DNA from 4 places in the Colwellia sp. Bg11-28 genome. Region 2 is predicted to be linked to each of the others. Evidence: predicted binding sites of a transcription regulator. Region 2 holds the regulator's gene; each other region holds the start of a gene.
The links. The regulator sigma-54, encoded in region 2, starts transcription at its own class of promoters, with help from an activator protein. The targets are predictions, from matches to a motif close to GTTGGCACGNNNNTNGNNT.
Positions count from the first base shown of each region.

Region 1 (5,992 bases), 710 kb from region 2:
TCCCAGTAAAGAAGTTTCAAGAGGTTTCCAATGAAAACAAAATTCAAACTATCCATTTTAACTCTAGCACTTGCTACAGGCTGTGGTTTATCAACCGCCTATGCAGAAACTGCACTAGAAGAAAATGCTGATGGGCAAGCCATGGAAGAGGTGATTGTCAAAGCAAGTCGCTTAAAAGGCACTGCTAGTGCGGTCATGGAAGAGCGTAAAAATCAGGCCTTTATTGCTGATATCCTCGGCGCTGAGCAAATAGCACGTACGGGTGATTCAGATGCGGCTGCGGCGTTACGTCGTGTTACCGGTATCACCTTGGTGGATGGAAAATACATTTATGTGCGTGGTTTAGGTGAGCGCTTTTCAAGTACGCAACTAAATGGCGCGGCAGTACCTAGCCCAGATCCAACGCGAACGGTTATTCCACTCGATTTATTTCCTTCATCAATCATTGAATCATTGTCGGTACAAAAATCCTATTCTGCTGCTATGCCCGCCCATTTTGCTGGCGGTAATGTCGATGTGCGTTTGAAAACAATTCCTTCTGACTTTGTTTTTTCCATGCAAGGTAAGCTTGGCGGTAACACCAATAACTTTGATGATGGTTTATCCTATAATGGCGGAGACGACGATTGGTATGGTAAAGATGATGGTACTCGTGCAGCACCAGCGTCATTGCAAAAATTGTGGAAAAGTCATAGCCCTATAAATGATTTATCACAGCAAGATAACCGTGAGATTGCTGCGCAGATGAATCGCGATTATGATCCAAAAGCCACTAGCATTAACCCGAATACTGGCTTTGATGTCACATTAGGTAATCGATTCGACTTTGATGACTTTCGATTAGGTTTCCTTACCGCGGTTTCCTATGACAATAAATGGGAAGTATCAGAAGAATACGAAGGACAGGATTTCACCTATCAAGAAGGTGTTGATGGCGAAGACAGCAGTTGGGCTTTAGTACGTGGTTTCGATGATATTAAATCTACTGAACATACGGTACGCTTTTCTGGCATGTTCAACGTTGGCTTGGAATTTCAACGTGATCACCGCATTGATTTCAGCTCGTTAATTTTGCACGATACCCGTGATGAAATACGCGATAAACTCGGCAACACCAACAATGTCACTATTAGTGACGGTTTGCGAGTACGTGATAGCGACGTTATTTATGAAGAGCGAGAAATGATCGCGAATCAAATCAGAGGTACACATAACTTCTCAGGACTTTGGAACTTAGGTGCTGATTGGTTTTACTCAGATGCGCGCTCCAATCGCTATGCTCCTGGCAATATCTCAACACGCTATATCATTGCCGATGGTTCAAATGGTCAACCTGAAGATGGCATTTTTGATCCAATTAATGAGAGCTCTTTACGTAAAGCGACCACTTCTTCTCGTTATAGCTTTCAAAACTTAGACGATAATGTTGAAAACTATGGTTTTAGTTTTTCATTGCCAGTTAACTTTAGCAATGTAGAACTAGAGATAAAAGCAGGCGGGAACTTTATTGAAAAGACACGTGACGCTATGGCAAGACGCATAGATGTCAACACACTTGCTTTTGATAACCTAGACCTAACTGGCCATCAAATGGGCGTCATTTTAAATGATGATGTTATGCTAAATCACCCATTATCGGGCAATGAATTAATTATTCGTGATACGACCGCTAGCGGAGATGATTACTACTCTGCTCAACTGGTTGATGCTTACTTTATTGATACCGATTTTTTCATCGCGCAAAAGTGGCGAGTAAACTTAGGATTGCGTTATGAAGATTTTCGCCAAGTCGTTGCCCCGTTAGATCCCACAACTGGTAAGTTTGAGTTACCTGCAAAGCCGACGAATGAAGATTTAGCAGCACTTGCCTTTAAAGATGATGATGTTTTTGGTGCACTAGCATTCACTTATTTGCTTGACGATGAAATGCAGTTTCGTGCTTCTTACGCACAAACGACTATTCGTCCAGATATCCGAGAAGTCGCGCCGGCGACCTACATTGATCCCCTTACTGGTTTCCCTATTGGTGGAACGCCAAGTGTAACCAGTACCGCTATTGATAACTATGATTTACGTTGGGAGTGGTACTTACCTGCGGGAGATAACCTTTCTGTAGGTTTATTCTACAAGGATATGGATCAGCCAATAGAAGCGGTACAATCACCTGCACAAGATGGCCCACCATTAATCAGAATTGCTAATGCAGAAGACGGTTATGTGTACGGACTTGAGGTAGAGTTTTTAAAAGACTTTGGCTTCTTAGGTGATTTTGCGGGTATGAACGGGACAGACTTCTTCTTATCGGGTAACTTTACGGTAAGTGAGTCAGAAATAAATATTGATACCCAGAACGTGGTTGAACAAACCGGCGTTTCTACCTCAATTACTAATCCAACACGTGCCATGACAGGTCACTCACCTTGGGTAGTAAATATGAACTTAGGTTGGGATGCGCCGAATGGTAATCACAGTGCTACCCTTGCTTATAACGTGTTTGCCGAGCGTATTATTATACCGGGCATTGACGGTAAGGATGATGCTTATGAGCAACCATTCCATTCACTTGATATGGTCTATACCTACTATCCTACTTACTCATCAACATTGAAATTTAAGGTGCAAAACATCTTAAATCAGAAAAAAGAAATTGAGTTTGAAGATACCTTAATGCGCAGTGAAACCAAAGGTGTTGCCTTTGAAGTTGCCTTGAAGTGGGACTTTTAAGTAAGCCTAGTAATAAGAAGGTTCTGCAATAATTAGCACTTTCTTTGTATTCATTATTTACGCAGTATAGGTGATTCTATACTGCGTTTTTTATGCCCCTCTATTTTATTCTCCATCTATTTCTCCATCTATTTCTTCATAATATCAAAAAAGATCAATTAGTTAGTCTGATTGGTATGAGCCTTAATGCTGAATTTAACCGTCCATTTTCTTTACAATAAATTTTCATTATCGCATGTATAGAGATGCTTGATTAATTAAACCCTTTAAAAACAATGACTTTATTGTATTGGCCTATATCTTGCTTTTGCGTGGGCGTACATGCTGAAAGATCATATATATTTGTATAATCAATGACTTAAGCTCAATATATGATTTACTTATTTAAACTTACTTACATATGGAAATGTTATGTTAAAAAAATTATTTACTACCGCTTTATTATTTCTTGTTACTACAGCGGCTAACGCTAATCTAATTCATGGCTCTTTTGATGTTACTGGTACCGGTCTAACTACTTTGAATGATGCAGGTGAAGTTACTCAAATTGATTTTTCTTTGAACGATCCTTTAATTGACAGTTGGGCTACTCCTTTAAAAGCAAGTTCTGCCACAGGGGATTACCGTACAGTCGCTGTGAAAGATGCAATTTTTTCTGTACAAAATCCATTCATAATCAGTAATATTACCGGTGTTGAGTTATGGACAATTGCAGGTTTTACTTTCACGGGGATTAGCGTTCACGATAATAATACTTCGGGTGTAGCGACGGGTTTAGCTATTATTGGTACTGTATCTCATGTCGGTTATGCTGATACTGATACTGAAACTGAGTGGTTCTTTTCAACTCAACATTTAGTAATCGGTACTGAAACAAAGGCGTCTTTCTCTTCATCGATAACTTCTCCTGTTTCAACACAAGTAACTGAACCAGGTACTCTAGCTATATTTGCTTTAGGTTTAGTTGGCTTTGGTTTACGACGTAAGCAAAAACCTGTTTAACATTAGTTTTAATTGTAACTATATCTATACCCGTTATCATCCAAAGTGCATTCTTAAGTTTTCATCTTGATTGGTAATGAGTGTAGGGATTCACACTTTAAAAAGCACCAACTTATAGTTAGGTGCTTTTTATTTATCTATTAAACTTTACACAGTCTGCATCTATTGTGGCAGTACATACTTCTAACCTTTCTTTGCTGTACCAACCTCAACAATGCTATTACATCACAAACATTGCTTAAGCTAATCGATTCAACTATCAAAATTAGTTCTCTAAATTAGTTCTTTAAATTAGTTAAAGCAACACTGTTCGCGCATAGAGTTTGGCGTCACTCCTGTCCAGCGTTTGAAGGCTTTACGAAAGTTACTCACGTCATTGAAGTACAGGGCATCGGCAATCTTTTCATTACTGTGCTGACAAATAACCAACTGAAAAATTGCCTGCTGGCTACGTATGGCATCAATGAGACCTTGATAATTGAGTTGATGATTCGCAAGTTTACGTTTTAACGTAGCACTGCTATAACCAAAATGTTGTGCACAGCACTCTTGCGATAAGTCACCTTTATTTGATAAACGTTGACTAAGGTAGCTATTGAGTTGCTGTATAAAACTAATGGGGTAGGGTTTTGGGTTTAATTGACTTATTTGCTGTAGCGCTACTGCTTTTAAGCTATTTGCGCTGTCGTTAAAGGGCAAATACAGTTGTTTTGACGCTATAGTAACCATGCAGATCTTCTGGTCAAACTGTATGTTTATATTTGCTTTCATGTTGAGATGTACATGATATTGCTCGATATGTTGTACCTCAGGATAATCAAGGTGAATGTCTAACTTAGGTAATTCTCCACAGCGATATTTGATGGCACCCAGTAAAGCACTCAACATAAACTCAGTTATAAAGGTCTGTTGATTTTTTGATAATTTGCCAACTGCACTTTGAAAAATAAGGTAACTATTATTGTTGAAGTGTTTTAGCTGTAAGTTCATTAACGGAAAGCAAGCCAGCTGAAAACATTGGCATAATCGTAACATATCGCCTAGGTGCCGACAGTTCATTAGTACTTGGCCTAATAACCCCAGATGTGAGGGAAAATATCGTCTGCCAAGTAGAAAGCTAATTTCATTACCCTGGACTAACTTTGAGCAGTTTTCTATTACTGTTAGCAATGTATTTGCCGAGCAGGTTAAGCTATTTTTTGCTAAATTCTTTTTGCTTAAATCATTGTGAAATAGCTTGGTACCTTTGAGTAATTTATCAGGGTGGGCGCCTCTTTGCGTTGCTAAGTCTATCAAGCTCAGTAGAACTTGCTGAGCATCGAGTACTTCGTCGTAGCGTTCATAGCCTTTCATTAGGCAACCTGTTTATTATGATGTTTGTTGTTTTGTTTCTTGGTGCTGTCCATTTGTTGACTCATCAGCTCAAGCACTTGGTAATCACTTTGACTACCATCAAACTCTTTGCTGCACAGCGTGATTTTCTGGTAATTTGCATGTTGATCACTCCCCACTTTGAACGCTAAGTTGGCTAGACTATTTTCAATATGCCAAGCAAACGTTTCCGCGAATGTTGTGGTGGTATTGGGCAATAAAACAACAAAACGATCACTGGCATATCTGCAGGCTAAATCTTGATCTCTAATATTCATGGTGATCACTTGCCCAATTTCTCGTAATAAAATATCCCCTTGTTGATGACCATACTGTCGATTGAATTGGTCGAACTGGCGAATGTCTATCATCATCATAGTAAAAGGTTGTTTAGTTTTTTTACTATAAAGAAGCTGATGTTTTATTTGCTTTTTCATATATTTAGCACTGTATAAACCCGTGATAAAGTCAGTAAGACTGTGGTCCCGATAAAAACGTTCTGTACGTCTTAATTGTGCATTAATCGTCATTTGTTCTTGATACCAGTGATACAAGGCTATGCTCATTATCACCATGCCTACTGGGGCAGGTAATGATTCGATGGCAGTCAACCAAGCACTGTTTTGGGGATAAATAACAAACTCGTCAATAAAGTCTAATAACATCGAGATGTTCATCAGTATCAATCCAGAAAAAAGCCAGTTAGTGACTTTTCCCGCAGGTCTACTGATTAAAATAAAGCCTATCCATACCAAGGTCATTAAAGTCATGCCACCTTCACCTAAGGCGTCAAGGTAGTCAAATTCACTGCTTGGTTTTAAATCCCCCAAATTGAATGTACAGGTTATAACTGCACCTAGGGTAAAGAATAATATGGTTAAAAGGTGGGAATGAT
Region 1 covers NZ_PJBA01000018.1:105,705-111,696, reverse strand. The annotation lists gene CXF79_RS17840 (TonB-dependent receptor domain-containing protein) at 31-2,724, shown strand; gene CXF79_RS17835 (PEP-CTERM sorting domain-containing protein) at 3,136-3,726, shown strand; gene CXF79_RS17830 (AraC family transcriptional regulator) at 4,018-5,079, opposite strand; gene CXF79_RS17825 (GGDEF domain-containing protein) at 5,079-5,992, opposite strand, start outside.
Region 1: the regulator sigma-54 is predicted to act here: its motif matches at 3,013-3,031, upstream of CXF79_RS17835 (PEP-CTERM sorting domain-containing protein).

Region 2 (5,992 bases):
TGATGAAAGTTAATTTAATTAAAAAAACAGTTTCAGTTTTAGCCGTAGCCTCAAGTTTACTCTTTGTCAGTAACGCTTTGGCGGCAATAAAAGATTTGGAACAGGAAATAATTATAGTCGCTGAAAGTCAAGATGCCGATCTAAAAAATAAAATTATCAGTTATTTAGATAATGTTATTATTCGTCAAGGCTCTATTTCTATTACCGCCGATGTAGTTAAAGTCTTTAGTCAAGTTAATAAGAAGAATGATGAAAAAAATGAAACTTATTTGGCAAAAGGCAAACCTGCTATATTCGAGCAACAACTAGAAGATGGTAGCTTAATTACCTTGCAGGCAGATGAAATAACCTATAGCCCTAACTCGAATACAATCATTATTTCAGGTAATGCCCTAGTCAAGCAAGCTGGAAGTGAAGTCAGTGGTAATGAAATAACTTATAATACTGTCAGTGAAAAACTACAAGCACGGAGCGCTAATAATCAGCCTGTTACTACTATTTTACAACCAACGGTACTCAAGAAACAGAAAGAGACTTACGAAAAATCTAAAGAAGAAAAACCAACTGACAAGGTAGTAGAAAAAGAAGGCGACAGTAGTGACAACTAACACAGTGAAAACAACACCTGTAAATACACTGATTGCCGATGGTTTATCGAAGTCTTATAAAAGTAGACAAGTCGTTAAGAATGTTAGTTTGCAAGTTGACGCAGGACAAATAGTTGGCTTATTAGGCCCCAATGGCGCCGGAAAAACCACATCCTTTTATATGATTGTTGGCTTAGTCCCCAATGACAATGGCTCGATCAAACTCAACGGTCAAGACCTTACCCTTGCTCCTATGCATGAAAGAGCCCGAAGCGGTATTGGCTATTTACCTCAAGAAGCCTCAATTTTTAGAAAGCTAACTGTTTCTGATAATATTATGGCGATATTACAAACACGTAAAGAGCTTAGTGAAACCCAGCGCGCTGAGAAACTTGAAAATTTATTAGAAGAGTTTCACATTTGTCATATCAAAGACAATACCGGCATGAGCTTATCCGGTGGCGAAAGACGAAGAGTTGAAATTGCCCGAGCACTCGCTGCAGATCCTCAATTTATTTTATTAGATGAGCCCTTTGCTGGTGTTGACCCAATTTCGGTTGGCGACATTAAAAAAATCATCTTACACTTAAAGCAGCGAGGCATAGGTATCTTGATCACAGACCATAATGTGAGAGAAACATTAGACGTTTGTGAGCATGCTTATATAGTTAGTCATGGTGAAATTATTGCGCAAGGTAATGCAGATCAAATTCTTGCTAATCAAAAAGTCAGAGATGTATACCTTGGCGAACAATTCACGCTATAGTAAAGCGATAGGCTAGTATATTTAGCCAGAATGCTTAATAGAATAGTAGTTACCCATTGTAATAGCGTAACTACTAAGAATAATAAATAGGAAATCATATAACCTAGATGCGCCCTACACTACAGCTCCGTATTGGACAACACTTAACAATGACTCCACAATTGCAACAAGCTATTAAGCTGTTGCAATTGTCTACGTTAGAGTTACAACAAGAAATTCAAGAAGTTTTAGAGAGCAATCCATTACTTGAACTTGATGAAAAAGCTCAAAGTGATAATTCAAGTGAACAAAATAATCTTGAAGAAGCCTTTTCATCCAATACTAATGAAGAAAAAACGGATCAACCTGCGGGTGATGGTAGTGAAGAACAGCAGGCCAGTATTGACGAAATCAGTACTACTGAGGCGATGGAAAAAAGTGATATACCAGAAGAACTAAATATAGATACTACTTGGGAAGAAAGCTACAGTGCTGGGGTATCAAATACTGGCGCAGTAAGTAGCCCTGCTGATGACTACACCTATCAGGGTGAAACCACTGATTCCATTCAAGATCATTTATTATGGCAAATGGAATTAACCCCTTTCAGCGATACTGATAAAACCATCGCAATTGCTATTATAGAAGCAGTCGATGACGCCGGTTATTTAACTGTATCACCAGAAGATATCTTAGAGAGTGTTGGCACTGAAGGGCTCGAGCTTGATGAAGTAGAAGCCGTATTAAAACGTATTAATATGTTTGATCCTATTGGTGTCGCAGCTCGCTCCATTCCTGATTGCTTACTTATTCAATTAAATCAATTTAGTGCTGATACCCCTTACCTGAAAGAAAGTAAATTAATAATCAACGACCATATCGATCTACTTGGTAATCGAGACTATCGCCAGTTAATGCGTAAAACCAAATTAAAAGAAGATCAGCTACGTGAAGTGATGCGTTTAATTCAAAGCTTGAACCCTCGTCCGGGTGATGCGGTAATTAAAGGCGATGACCAGTATGTTATTCCAGATGTTTCTGTTGAGAAAAAAAATGGCCGTTGGGTCGTTGAATTAAATTCTGATACTGCACCTAAATTGTCGATTAATAAACAGTATGCGGCAATGTCTAAAACAATGAAGTCGTCAACTGATGATGGACAATTTATTAGATCCAACTTGCAAGAAGCTAAATGGTTTATTAAGAGTTTAGAATCTCGCAATGACACACTACTTAAAGTGTCCAATTGTATTGTTCAACGCCAGCAAGGTTTTTTAGAACATGGTGCTGAAGCCATGAGACCTATGGTACTAAACGATATAGCTGAAGCTGTTGATATGCACGAATCCACCATCTCACGTGTTACAACACAAAAGTATATGCACACGCCAAGAGGCATCTTTGAACTCAAGTACTTCTTCTCTAGTCATGTCAGTACAGAGAATGGTGGTGAATGTTCATCTACAGCAATTCGTTCTTTGATTAAAAAACTTATCTTAGCGGAAACACCTGCTAAACCGTTAAGTGATAGTAAAATGGCTAACTTATTAGCTGAGCAGGGAATAAAAGTGGCACGACGTACAATTGCTAAATATCGAGAATCATTAGCGATACCACCGTCAAATCAACGTAAGAGTTTACTTTAGAAGACTACAATAAAAGGATCATGTTTATGCAAATTAATCTTTCTGGACACCATGTTGAAGTAACTAGTTCATTGCGCGAATATGTCGATACAAAATTCTCAAAATTAGAACGACATTTTGATCACATTAATAATGTCCATGTTGTACTTACCGTAGAAAAGCTTAATCAAAAAGCTGAAGCTAATGTTCATATGAATGGCAGTGAAGTATTTGCTTCTGCAGTCAACACCGATATGTATGCCTCTATTGATACCTTAGTTGATAAACTTGATAGGCAGATTCTTAAGTATAAAGCTAAGGTTTCTCATCATTAAGTTGAGTTAGCCCGAAAGACCGCTTTAAAGTAATTAAAGCCTATTAAAGCAGGCGTCCTGAGCTAAATGATTTAGCGTAAGTGGCGCCTTAAAACCATTAACACGATTATGCAATTATCCGAAATATTAACAACAAGCTGTACTAGTTGTGATGTAGCAGTAACCAGTAAAAAACGTATTCTAGAAAGAATTTGTCAACTCGCTGCGATTCAAATAACTGATATAGAGCAAGATGAACTATTAGATAGTTTACTCAATAGAGAAAAAATGGGTAGCACTGGTATAGGTAACGGTATTGCGATCCCACATGGTCGATTGCCCAATACAAGTAAAGCTGTTGCGGTGTTAATAACAACAGAAAAGGCAATCGATTTTGATGCCATAGATAATAGAGACGTAGATATTTTTGTTGCCTTATTTGTGCCCGAAAATAGCTGCCAAGAACATTTAGATACGCTACAAAATATTGCTAAACTATTTAGTGATAAAAAGATGATCAAGCAAGTACGAAAATGCAATGATAATCAGGCACTCTATAACTTAATTCAACAAGCAAGCTAGCAATATATATACCCAAGCCACTTGAAGCTGTGTGTTTCAGGACCGCTGAGCATAAGCGGCTCAGGGGCCGCCATAGGGCTGGTTTAGAAACGCTTTATGCTACGTTATTGATTTCGACAAGAGAATAACTATTCTCTTCAATCAATGTCTTGCCTAAAGGCGTTTCTAATTCCAGTTGAAACCTGCATCTTCATGTGGCTTGGGTATAAGTTGCCGCGCATTCGGAATAGTATAAATGAAATTAATCATTGTTAGTGGTCGCTCAGGCTCAGGTAAATCGGTTGCACTAAGAGTTTTAGAAGATCTTGGTTATTATTGTGTAGACAACATCCCTATTAATCTTCTGCCGGCATTAACCCATACTGTTATCAATGACTATGAAAACGTTGCGGTAAGTCTCGATGTTCGAAACTTACCGAAAGACCCAGAAGATATCCCAGAAATTATTGCTTATTTACCTAAAGCAGTAGACGTTAACACGTTATTTTTAGATGCCGATGATAATGACTTAATCAGACGCTTTAGTGAAACACGCCGTTTGCATCCCCTTATTAAAGAGAATATGGCACTTGATCAAGCAATTGCTTTAGAAAAATCATTACTCGAGCCTATATCTACTAATGCCGATCTATATATAAATACCAGTCAACTTAGCCCTCATCAATTGGCTGATTTAGTCAGAGAGCGGATTTTAGGTAAAAAAACAGGCTCTATGGTATTAGTATTTGAATCGTTTGGTTTTAAACACGGTATTCCTGTTGATGCTGATTATGTATTTGACGCTAGATTCTTACCTAATCCATTTTGGGAAAAATCACTCAAAGGTCAAACAGGCGTCGATCAAGAAGTAAAAGACTTTCTTGCCAGCCAAGCTATAGTGACTAAGTTTATTTGGCAAATTAACAGTTTTATGATGACTTGGTTACCACATCTAGAACGAAATAATCGTAGCTATGTCACTATAGCCATTGGTTGTACTGGTGGTAAGCATAGATCTGTTTATATCGCTGAGATGTTAGCTAAAAACTTCCGTAAAGAGCGTGATGATATACAAACGCATCATAGAGATATTGATATTAAATCTACCTAATAAGTGAGCACAACAGTGAATGTTATCTCTCAACAAGTGACCATTTGTAATAAATTGGGTTTACACGCTCGTGCCGCAACTAAATTAGCGCAATTAAGCCAAAAATTTGCCGCGAAAATCACCCTAGAATTAGCCGGTAAAGAAGCCGACGCTGGTAGTATTATGGCGCTAATGTTACTAGCAGGTGGTCAAGGAAAAATGGTAAATATCACCGCACAAGGCAAAGACGCACAGTTGGCACTCGCTGAAATATGCCAACTTATTTCTGATAAGTTCGACGAAGCTGAATAAAAAAGACTATATAAAAGCTCCCTTCATAAGATAAAAAAGCTGATAAAACCACTAAGTTACGATAAACTTAAGCCGACTTTCAGCTGTTTTCCAAAGAAAGCTGTTATTCTTTTCATCAATAATAATACCAAGTGGACCAATTTATTGCCCACTTAGCGAGAATGAAAAGGCTTAGGGGTAAGGCATTAATTGAAGAGAATGGTAATTTCCTTGTCAATATAAATAACGATGCATGTAAGCCTTTGCCTTTATTAGGTACTCGCCCTTTGGGAACTCATTAGCAAACTGATATCATCATAAAATTAATGAAATGTAGAATAACTATATTTAAATAATTTCACTTGTTCTAAGCTCGCTAATGTAGTTCTAAGTTGTACAATTAATTAGTCCAATAGGTATGACCCTCCGTTTCGCGACGTTCTCAGCGATACACTCTTTAGAGGGTTTTCTGTGCACTATACATTACAGAAGCAGAGTCGCTATGCCAGAAATATCAGAACAAGAGTATAACCAACAAAGATTACAACAAGTCAACGAAGCACTTGGCAGTGGTATGTTCGTCTACGTGCGAAAACTATTACAGCACATGCCTGCTTATGATTTAGCCCTTATTTTAGAGTCTTCTACTGCTAAAAGCCGCCCAGTATTATGGCAACTTATTGATCCTGACTTTCACGGTGAAGTACTTGAAGAGCTTAATGAAGAAGTTCGTAAAGGTATTCTTAAAAGCATGCGACCTGAAAAGCTTGCTGCTGTTG
Region 2 covers NZ_PJBA01000018.1:816,256-822,247, forward strand. The annotation lists gene lptA (lipopolysaccharide transport periplasmic protein LptA) at 1-608, shown strand, start outside; gene lptC (LPS export ABC transporter periplasmic protein LptC) at 1-13, shown strand, start outside; gene lptB (LPS export ABC transporter ATP-binding protein) at 613-1,353, shown strand; gene CXF79_RS20725 (RNA polymerase factor sigma-54) at 1,461-2,978, shown strand; gene hpf (ribosome hibernation promoting factor) at 3,005-3,292, shown strand; gene ptsN (PTS IIA-like nitrogen regulatory protein PtsN) at 3,401-3,853, shown strand; gene rapZ (RNase adapter RapZ) at 4,089-4,943, shown strand; gene CXF79_RS20745 (HPr family phosphocarrier protein) at 4,959-5,234, shown strand; gene mgtE (magnesium transporter) at 5,716-5,992, shown strand, end outside.

Region 3 (5,992 bases), on a different contig from region 2:
CGACCCAATGCCTAAAAATGTTTTACTTATCAGCGCTGGTAGTGGCATCACGCCAATGCTCTCTATGTTACGTTTTATGGTCGCTACACAATGTAAGAACCAAGTAATATTTGTTCATAGCGCAAAACAGAAAATGGACCTAATTGCTCAAACTGAAATTAGTAACTTAGCGAAGCAACATGGTAATTGCCAAATAATTTACACCCTTACTCAAGGTGCTAATTCACAGTGGTATGGATATCAAGGACGTCTAAATGAACAAATACTTGGCAATATTGAACAAATTAGTCATTATCAAACTTTTGTTTGTGGACCCAAATTATTTCGCAAAGCCACTCAAGCGCTATTATTTAAATTAGGCTTACAACCAAGTAACTACCATGAGGAGAGTTTTGGTGCACATGAATATTCAAAAGAACAAACCATTAATACTGAAGAAAGTACCCCTCCATTAGCTCCCGTAATAGAAAGCCAAAAAGTGAGACCACAAAACTTAGAACACCAAAGCAGCAAAGCTAAAGTGTCGATTTACTTTAGTCGATGGAAAAAACGAGTTCAAGGTAATAAACAAGATTCTTTGCTAGATCAAGGAGAGGCAGCGGGACTAATTTTACCTTATTCATGTCGCGCGGGGTCTTGTGGCAGTTGCAAAGCAAAACTAATTAGTGGTCAGGTTAAGCAAAACTCAACAGATGGATTATCCGCAAGTGAACAACAACAAGGTTACATATTACTATGCAGTTGCAATGCTTTAACTGATGTCGAAGTAAGTCATGAGTAATTTATAATACTAGAAGTCGTAACCTAGACTGAGCACTAGTTTGTAATCATTTTCCTGGGGAAGAGTAGCCCCCGTAACGGCAACTGGTTTAACTACGCGATCCCAATAGAAGATAACATCTAACTCAAAATCATTTTGAAGTTCGAATTCAAAACCGGTTTTTAAACGTGAATTTCGCTTACCTGATTTTTCTTCTACAAATTGTAATTGATAATCAAATAAGAAATCTAATCTGCTTGAAATACTGTAATCAAATAATGTACCTAAAGCGATAACACCACTTTTTTGGTCATTTTCATCAGTATTACTGTTATACACTGTTTGTTGATAACTTGGTCCAAGGGTTACATCCCACTGTAAACGCTTATTTTGAAAAATGTGATAACCTAAACTAAACCCTAGGGTGTTTTTAGACTTAATATTTTGCTGTAGATCTGTAACATGTTCATAGTCAAACACTCGGAAGAAGACTTTTCGACTATAGAACCAATCAAGATTTGACGTTAAGCGACTAGCATCCGTAATAACTAATTCATTTTCATCTTCAGTCGATTTACTATAATTATAAGTAAATTCAACGTTAAAACGGGTAAACGGTGTTCTTCGTTGAACTCTCGCATTGACCGAGTAATCTAACTGACTAACGTTGCCGGTATTAACATCAAGGCCTAAACTGACTTTACCATCCCATAACTCCTTTCTAACATCAGAAGAGGACGTGATCGATAAAAGTTCCGATAATGGATAGTGCTGCTCAGTACCACCACTGATTATAACAAGGTGCTGATCCTTAACGATGAGAAAGCCTTGTTTCACTTCCCCATTAGCAAAACGTATTTGTTGATCAAATCGACTGCGAAGTTCTGTTACTTTATCCCAATCAAAAGTGATGGTATCAAACTCATCACTTTCAAATTCCAACTCATCGTCATACATGGAAATAATGTCGCCTTTGAGCCATTCCCCTGAGCGTAGTTTAAGCCAATCGAATTGCTGTGAAAAAACAGGCGTTGGCGGGCTCCATACCTCGGTATGTTCTGAACTTTGTTGCCCTTCACTGTTAAAGGTAATTAAAACTAGCGCTAATAATAAATACTTATTCACAATATTAAGTGTGGTTACTCTCACTACTGAATTACATTAAAAAAGGCTTGTACTAGTTGAGGTACAAGCCTTATATATACCCAGGCTATCTGAAAATTAGTGTTTCACGATGCTTGCGTATAAAAACACTGGATTAATTAGTTAAAAATCGTAACCTAAACCCACTACTAAGCGGAAATCATTTTTCTCTGGTACCTTACCCTCACTATCCTCTTTTGGATTTTCCGTACGATCGGCATAAAAGGTTAAATCAAGATCAAAGTCGTTAGTCAGGTCAATTTCTAGACCTGTTTGAAAGTGATGAATATTGCCACCGGAGGCTTCATCAATCACTTGTACACTATACGATGCTTCGTAGTCAATATCACTGGTAACTTCAAAAGTAAAATCGGTACCAAGTGTTACCCCTAAAGAATTCTCACTATCACTATCATCTGTTCCAACATCAATAAATTTAGTTTTTTGGTAACTTGGACCGAGATTGATATCCCAGCTAGTACGACTAGTATCGATAATATGATAACCCAATGCGATACCATAATGGACTCGATAATCGATGTTTAAAAATTCATCGGTCATGTATTCAAAGTCTGCCGCTCGGAAATAAATTTTAGGATTGAAAAACCAATCATAAGAGGACGTTAATCGATCGCTATCGGCAGTAACTATTGTTTCCCCATTGTCTTGATCTTCATAGCGACTGTAATCTGCGGTGTAATCCGTTTTAAAACGACTGCTCGAGCTTCGTCGCTGTATTCCGGCAGAAAAGGTATAATCAAATTGAACAGTATTACCCTCACGTAAATTAATACCTAAATTAACATAGCCATCCCATAAATCTCGTTCATTTTTTCCTGAGGATGCAATGGATAAAAGATTACTAAGCTCGTAATTAGTGGTCACACCATTTTTTACTAAAGATAGTTGCCCATCTTTTATCACTAAATATCCTTCAGCAATGGTGCCATCAAACATTCGAATACTTTGCCATGACTTGCTCCGTAACTCAGCAACATCTTCTAAATCAATTGTTTGCATATCAAGTTCATCACTATCGAACTCGAGTTTTTCATCATACATCGAAACAATATCGCCTTTAAGCCACTCATCAGATGTCAATTTTATCCAATCAAAATCTTGCTTAAAAACTGGTGTGGGTTTCTGCCACTTACTCTTATCGTCCTCTGCATAGCTGACAGTAGAAAGTGTTAACGAAAGGAGAAAAGTAAAAGTTATTAGAGTTGCTATTGTGTTATTCATAAAACCTCATACCTTTAAGGTATTTTTTAGATTAAAGACAATAAATTATAAATATAGCGAAGATTAATATAAATTGATGATCTATATTGTGTTCTCAGCTGAGTATTTTAAACACAACAAGACAAAAAAAAATATAAATTATTAAAGGCAAGCGGCTAAATATATTCTATAGTGGGATTCTTACAATTACCCATGTGCACCAATATAACGCACAGCAAGCACCACTAAGGTGCAACAAAGTTTATGAATAGAATAAAAAAGCTTATTAATCAATGACCTTCCTCTTGGCACGATTTTAGCTATTAAACGAATAATAATAGATGAATAATGATAATAACCAACCTTTATAACTTCATCCGTTTTACGACTTACTGAATTATTTACAACATTTTATACAATTAACCCCAGTGGAGAGACACAATGTCACAAGCAGTATTCGACTTAATTAAAGAACACGACGTCAAATTTATTGACCTTCGCTTTACTGATTCAAAAGGTAAAGAACAGCACATTTCTATTCCTCATCATCAAGTAACTGAAGACTTTTTCGAAGATGGCAAAATGTTTGATGGTTCATCTATTGAAGGCTGGAAAGGCATTGACGAATCTGACATGGTTATGATGCCTGATGCATCAACAGCGATCCTAGACCCTTTTACTGATGCTGTTACTTTAAATATCCGTTGTGATATTTTAGAACCAAGCACAATGCAAGGTTACAGCCGTGATCCTCGTTCTGTTGCTAATCGTGCTGAAGAATATCTACGTAGTACTGGTATTGCCGATGATGTATTAGTTGGTCCAGAACCAGAGTTCTTCGTATTTGACGATGTACGTTTCCATACTGATATGAGTGGTTCTTTTTATAAAATTGATGATAAAGAAGCGTCTTGGAACTCAGGTACTGAATACGAAGAAGGCAATATGGGTCATCGTCCTGGTGTTAAAGGCGGTTATTTCCCTACAGCTCCAGTTGATTCATCACAAGATTTACGTTCAGCTATGTGCTTAGTTATGGAAGATATGGGCTTAATTGTTGAAGCACATCACCATGAAGTAGCTACCTGTGGCCAAAACGAAATTGCTTGTCGCTTTAATACACTGGTTAAAAAAGCTGATGAAGTTCAAATTTATAAGTATGTTGTTCATAACGTAGCACATGCTTACGGTAAAACAGCGACTTTCATGCCTAAGCCTTTAGTTGGTGATAACGGCACTGGTATGCACGTACATATGTCTCTTGCTAAAGATGGTGTTAACTTATTCGCTGGTGATAAGTACGGCGGTTTGTCTGAAACAGCGCTTTACTACATTGGTGGTATCATCAAACATGCTAAGGCATTAAACGCGTTTACTAACCCTGCGACTAACTCATACAAACGTTTAGTTCCACATTTTGAAGCACCTGTTATGCTTGCATACTCTGCACGTAACCGCTCTGCATCAATTCGTATTCCACTTGTACCATCACCAAAAGCAATGCGTATTGAAGCACGTTTCCCTGATCCTGCATGTAACCCATACTTAGCTTTCTCTGCTTTATTAATGGCGGGTCTTGACGGTATTAAAAACAAAACTCACCCTGGCGATGCTATGGATAAAGATTTATACGACTTACCAGCAGAAGAAGCCGCATCAATTCCACAAGTAGCAACATCTCTTGATGACGCACTTGATAATTTAGAAGCAGATTTTGAATTCTTAACCGCTGGCGGCGTTATGGATAAAGATATGATTGATGCTTATATTGCTATTAAGCGTGAAGAGTCTCGACGTGTAAACATGACTACTCACCCGTTAGAGTTTGAACTTTACTACAGCGTTTAATCTCGCTTAGCTTCACTTTGAAGCGCTTTACGGTCAATAAAAAGCTCACTTAGGTGAGCTTTTTTATGTTTACAACCAAAATAAAAATCACAATTTACTTACATTCCACTCACTAAAGTCACTTATTGATAGAAAAATATTAAAAAACATTTTTTTGTATAAACTATAGATATATACTTAAATTAGCCTACATTATGGAATGATGTAAATATTGACTACCCAAAGCACAGGGAAATATAAGGAACTATGATCAAGTTATTACTATTTATACTACTAGGCGTCACCTTAGCTGCTCCTGTACACCCAAAAACAGCCAAAATTTATGTATGGCGTAATGAACAAGGTGTATTGGTTTTTTCTGATTCTCCAATGCCTGGCGCTGAAGAGGTAAAAACTAAACCTGGTAATATCATTCAATCAAGTACCTCTCTTGATACTGAAGTACTCGATATCACTCCTCAAGAAACGGTAGAAGAATACGAAATAGCGATAAGTACCCCTAAAAATAATGCCACTATACGTGATAACACAGGCTCCATATATATTGGTGGAGGTATCAAGCCAAGATTTAAGCCTGGATTAGAAGTACAATTAGTACTTGACGGTAAACCCCATCAAAAGCCTCAAAAGCACTCTATGTTTTCACTAAGAGATATTGATAGAGGCGAGCATAAAATAAAAATGTTACTACTAGATGAAAAAGGCAAGGTTATTGCATCATCAGCATCAGTAACGTTTTATATGCATAGAGCTTCAACAAACTAGGTTAACATCCATTACTTTTAACCCCTTGCTATTAAAGAGGTATAAAAGAGTTAGCACTTTTGTTCCAAGCAAAATTAACACTGCAAATAAAACCTTTCTTTAGTAAACTTAAATTGCACGCACCAAAACGGTGCATGAAATTATCTTCCTAAGGGTTTTTATGCATAGCCGTAGTTATATACAAGATCACAAGTTGTCTTACCAGCAATCACTTGCCAATCAGTTGGTGACTGCTGTAATTATTCTCAATGAAAA
Region 3 covers NZ_PJBA01000003.1:147,223-153,214, forward strand. The annotation lists gene CXF79_RS03585 (hybrid-cluster NAD(P)-dependent oxidoreductase) at 1-781, shown strand, start outside; gene CXF79_RS03590 (DUF481 domain-containing protein) at 791-1,909, opposite strand; gene CXF79_RS03595 (DUF481 domain-containing protein) at 2,027-3,145, opposite strand; gene glnA (glutamate--ammonia ligase) at 3,566-4,972, shown strand; gene CXF79_RS03605 (DUF4124 domain-containing protein) at 5,219-5,737, shown strand; gene glnL (nitrogen regulation protein NR(II)) at 5,898-5,992, shown strand, end outside.
Region 3: the regulator sigma-54 is predicted to act here: its motif matches at 3,429-3,447, upstream of glnA (glutamate--ammonia ligase).

Region 4 (5,992 bases), 460 kb from region 2:
AACTGGCTGAAAAGCTTGAGTCCTTCCAACCTATTGCCGAAATCTTAACTGAGATAAACCAATCTTTGATTCAGTCTATAGCAGACAAAACAAGAGTACCGGCTGCAAATATTACCGAACACAGTAAGCAAATATCTCCCTTAGACGCGCAATTAATTGTTGCCAATATGTCAACTATGCCAGATCAGAGTTCTCATCGTAATACTAAGACTATTTCAGTGATAAGTAAGCAAGATTTTCTACTTGGTGAAGCAGTGAATGTATCGGTATTTATTATACCAAAAACGTTGTGGAAGGTTGTTGTGGTCACCCCGCAACAGGTGGCGATAAATAGCGCAAGTAAGGTATCAAACCTGATCTTAATGTTGCTCATCGCAATCATGATCATCGCGGCTTTTTTTGGTTTTATGTATTGTCGACGTAGTTTAATTGTGCCTATTTATCAAATGGTTAATCAGCTGCAACGGCCAGTTACTGAAGGTGGGCAGGTTTACCCAGAATTGCTCGATGACCGCAGACAGGATGAATTTGGTCTGCTGGCTTACCACTTTAATCAGTCTAAAATGGCGCTAGATAATAACAATCGAGATCTAAAATTACAGATCAATGAACGTAAGCAGGCAGAATATCAATTAAAACATCTGGCGCTACATGATCCGCTGACGGGTTTGCCTAATAGACTATTATTTCAGGATCGGCTGGAACAGGCGATAGCACTGTCTGACCGTCACCAACATAAATTTGCCGTATTTTTTATGGATCTAGACAATTTCAAGATCATCAATGACACCATGGGTCATGACGCTGGTGATGAATTATTAAAGCAGGTTTCGTTAAGACTCTCTTGCACCGGGCGAAAGACTGATACGGTAGCGCGCCTAGGGGGTGATGAGTTTGCTTTTATTATCACTAAAGTTAATACAATTGAAGATGCGGTAACCTTCGCTCAGCGGCTCAACTCGTTATTGAAAACACCAATAGAAATTAACGGAAACAATATTAATATGGGTAGTAGTATTGGAATCACTATTTATCCTGACGATGCAGCTAATAGTGAGGAATTACTACGCAATGCCGATATTGCTATGTATCAGGCGAAGGATGATGGCAGAAATACAGTCCGCTTTTTTACCAGTGAAATGAATGCAAGATTGCAAAGAAATAAGGAAGTTTTGACTGACTTAGCTGAGTCTTTGACTAAAGAGCATTTTGAACTCTATTACCAACCGCTCTTTACTATCGACCAAAATATCTTGGTTGGAGCGGAAGCGCTCATCAGATGGCATCATCCTGAGAAGGGCATGATTCCACCGGATCAATTTATTGCAGTTGCCGAGAAGAGTGGATTGATCAATGAATTGGGTGATTGGGTCTTAGCGCAGGCATGCCGCGAAATAAAAAACTTTTTGAATGCGGGGATTACAGCCTTTAAGGTGGCGATTAATATTTCTCCTGTGCAATTTAGGCGTAAAGATCTTTTACAGCATATGTTAATGATTCTTGCGCAACATGATGTTAGCGCAGAGCTTATCGAACTTGAAATCACAGAGGGTGCGGTGATGGATAATGTCGATCAAGCTATCGAGACAATGCAAGCCTTGCACGATGCAGGCTTTCAGTTGGCGATGGATGATTTTGGTACCGGTTATTCCTCACTCAGTTATTTGAAGCGTTTTCCGATCCAAAAGGTGAAAATAGATCGTAGTTTTATTTCAGACCTTGAGAATGACGATGATAGTAAATCTATTACCACCGCTATTATTCAAATGAGTCACTCGTTAGGATTGCATGTACTTGCTGAAGGTGTTGAAACCGAAGAGCAACTGCATTATCTACAAGCCGAAAAGTGTGATTATGTGCAAGGTTATTTTACGGGAAGACCTATACCAGCCAGCGAGTTTATTAAAAAATTCAGCGAGTCCAAAAAAGGGAAATACGCTAACGGCGCCTGGACTGAATCAACGACAATGACTTAATCAAGACGCATGTTTCAGAGTGCCTGAGCTATATCACTTTTTCGATTAGTTAAAAGTCACTCTATTAGGCTTACTTAAATACTATCTACAAAATATCGCCTCGATAATATTAACCCATTCATCATCAAGAGAAATGACTATTGAATCACTCAATAGTCATTTCTTGACCCACGTTCAGCTTGTTTACCTTTTGTGAGAACGCTGCACCGTCCGAGTGCTAAATAATATTCACCCTAGTGCAAAGGGGCGGTTTCCTAGGATGCAACTGACATTAAATAATTGTTTTTATTGAAAAAAACATGTTGGCATCTAGCTTGCTCTACTAAACGCATCTTGAATAAAACCATGTTAATAGTGTGTCTTTGCTAAACGGTTTTATTTTATTCCCGCATTTTGAGTAGGATCGTCCTTATGAATACAGATAAACAGCTATTAACTAAAACTAATATTGTTGTGGTAGGTAACGGCATGGTTGGCCATCACTTTGTTGAGGAAATGGCTAAAAATCCAAACTATCAAATAACAGTGCTCTCAGCGGAGTCTCGCTTAGCTTACGATAGAGTTCACTTATCGGAATATTTTGGTGGTAAAACTGCTGACGATTTAGCAATGACTACACCGGAACATTATGAAGCCTTAGGGGTGACCTTTAAAACCAATGCTAAAGTGATCCTGATTGATAAAATCGTTCAATATGTTACGACTGAAAGTGGCGAAACTTATCATTATGATAAATTAATTTTAGCTACCGGCTCGTACCCATTTGTTCCTCCCATTCCTGGAAAGGACCAAGATCATTGTTTAGTTTATCGTACTATTGACGATTTAGAAGACATCGCCGCTAGCGCTAAAGAAAGCAAAGTCGGCGTGGTTATTGGTGGTGGTTTATTAGGTCTTGAAGCGGCAAACGCTATCAAGCAACTTGGGCTACAAACACACGTTGTTGAATTTGCCCCACAATTAATGGGTGTTCAAATCGATGGCGGCGGTGGTCGTTTATTAAGACAAAAAATTGAAGACTTAGGTGTGCAAGTTCATACCTCTAAAGCGACAAGCGTAATCGAAAAAGGCAATACTAGCCGTTATAAATTATGTTTTAGCGATGACACTGAATTAGAAACCGATCTAATTTTATTTTCTGCAGGTATTCGCCCGTATGACAACCTTGCACGTGAATTTGACCTTACTTTAGGTGAGCGTGGCGGTATTGTTGTTAACAATCAGTGTCAAACCTCAGACGAAAATATTTACGCCATTGGTGAATGTGCTTTATGGAATAACTTTATCTTTGGTTTAGTTGCTCCGGGTTATGCTATGGCTAAAGTTGTCGCCAAACACATTGCTGGCTTTACTAATGAAGGAAATGGTGAAAACGGAGAGATTGCTGAGTTTACTGGTGCGGATATGAGTACTAAGTTAAAACTCATGGGCGTAGAAGTCGGCTCAATTGGTGATGCTCACGGTAAAACTGAAGGTGCATTAACCTACACTTACGAAAATCAACCTGAAGGTGTTTATAAGAAAATAGTAGTCTCTTCGGATAAAAAAGCCTTACTAGGTGCTGTGCTTATAGGTGATACCAGTGAATACGATACCTTATTGCAATATATGCTTAATGCCATTGAATTACCTGAGTCTCCAGAAGGTCTTATCTTGCCAATGGCGGCTGATAAGCCGACCCTAGGTGTTGATGCCTTACCCGATACTGCAACCATTTGTTCATGTCATAACGTCACTAAAGGCGACATTATTGCCTCTATTGATGCAGGCGCGATGACCGTTGGCGATGTTAAAAGCTGTACTAAAGCCGGCTCTGGTTGTGGTGGCTGTGCTGCCTTGGTTAAAAGCGTTGCTGATAACGAATTTGAAAAACGCGGTGTTGAAGTTAAGAAAGACATTTGTGAGCATTTTGCTTATTCACGTCAAGAAATATACGACATTGTTAGTGTTGGAAAAATCAAAACCTTCGACGAGCTACTTGAAAAACATGGTCGTGGTCTAGGTTGTGAAATTTGTAAACCGGTAGCTGGCTCTGTGCTTGCTTCTGTATGGAATGACTACATTCTTAAAAAACCTCATTTATCTCTACAAGATACTAACGATACCTACCTTGGTAACATGCAAAAAGATGGTACCTACTCAGTTGTTCCTCGAATTGCTGGCGGTGAAATTACCCCTGACAAACTTATCGTATTAGGTGAAGTAGCTAAAAAATATAATCTTTATACCAAAATTACCGGTGGCGCACGGGTTGATTTATTCGGCGCACGTGTTGAGCAATTACCGCCAATTTGGAAAGAATTAGTCGATGCTGGTTTTGAAACAGGTCATGCCTACGGTAAATCATTACGTACGGTTAAATCATGTGTTGGTTCTACTTGGTGTCGTTACGGCGTTCAAGACAGCATGAGCATGGCTATCGACTTAGAGCACAGATACAAAGGTTTACGTGCTCCGCATAAGATTAAGTTCGGCGTGTCGGGTTGTACTCGTGAGTGTGCTGAAGCACAAGGTAAAGATATCGGCATAATCGCAACAGATAATGGTTGGAACTTATACGTTGCTGGTAACGGTGGTATGAAACCTCGCCACGGTGATTTATTCGCCACGGATTTAGATGATGAAACCTTAGTTAAATATGTTGACCGTATCTTGATGTTCTACGTACAAACGGGCGACAGACTACAACGTACATCAACTTGGATGGACAACTTAGAGGGCGGTTTAGCTTACTTACAAGACGTTATCATCAATGACAGCATAGGCCTAAATGATGCGTTAGAAACACAAATGAAAGCCATTGTTGGTACCTATCAATGTGAATGGAAAACAACTATTGAAGATCCAGAAGCATTAAAACGTTTCCAACCATTTGTTAACTCGGATAAAAGCGATAGCAATATTCAATTTGTTACTGAACGCGAGCAAATTCGTCCTGCACGTGGACAAGAAAAAATTGATGTTAAATTTATCGACGCAACTGAAAAAGAAGCCGTAGCTGAAGAAGCTTAAGAGGAGTACAACAAAATGACTACAACCACGAACAAAGCATGGCGCACTATTTGTAAGGCAACTGAACTAGTAAAAGATTCTGGTATCAGTGCTTTAATAGCTAACTCGGCGGGTGAAGATGAGCAAATTGCCATCTTTCATATACCTAACAGCGAAGAAAAAATATATGCCGTAGGTAACTACGACCCTATTGGTCAAGCCAATGTCTTATATCGCGGTCTTGTTGGCTGTATTGATGATGAGCCAGTGGTTTCTTCGCCATTATATAAACAACATTACTCGTTAAAAACAGGTCGTTGTTTACAAGAAGATCAGACTATTGCCGTTTACGATATACGGATTGAAAACGAGCAAGTACAACTTTTTTACTAGCGTCTATGGCTAATTTTCAACCTAACATTGTTGGAAATTTTCCGATAGCCAAGGTTAATTTTTTTGGAGTTCAGTTTGAGCGATTTATTACCGACATCACCGCTTACCTCACCTGTAATTAAAACCGGTGAACCGTCACTTATCCAAAGTACTTGTGCCTATTGTGGCGTGGGTTGTGGTGTTGATATTGGCGTAGCAGATGGCAAAGCAACGTCATTAGTAGGCTCCGCTGCCCATCCTTCAAACTATGGCAGACTATGTGTTAAAGGTAGTAACTTACTTAATACTATCGATTTAACGGGTCGCTTGTTATCCCCTGAAATCGCAGGTGAGCAAGTAAGTTGGGATAAAGCGACCGATTACGTTGCTGAACAATTTAACGACATCATAAAAAAATATGGTAAAGACTCTGTTGCCTTCTATGTGTCAGGTCAGTTATTAACTGAAGATTACTACATTGCTAACAAGCTGATGAAGGGTTATATCGGCTCAGGTAATATTGATACTAACTCTCGTCTTTGCATGTCGTCAGCCGTATCAGCATACAAGCGTGCTTTTGGTGAAGATGTTGTTCCGTGTACTTATCAAGATTTAGAAGAAACTGATCTATTATTACTTACGGGTTCTAATGC
Region 4 covers NZ_PJBA01000018.1:1,271,930-1,277,921, reverse strand. The annotation lists gene CXF79_RS22710 (EAL domain-containing protein) at 1-1,976, shown strand, start outside; gene nirB (nitrite reductase large subunit NirB) at 2,388-4,988, shown strand; gene nirD (nitrite reductase small subunit NirD) at 5,004-5,360, shown strand; gene CXF79_RS22695 (nitrate reductase) at 5,436-5,992, shown strand, end outside.
Region 4: the regulator sigma-54 is predicted to act here: its motif matches at 2,278-2,296, upstream of nirB (nitrite reductase large subunit NirB).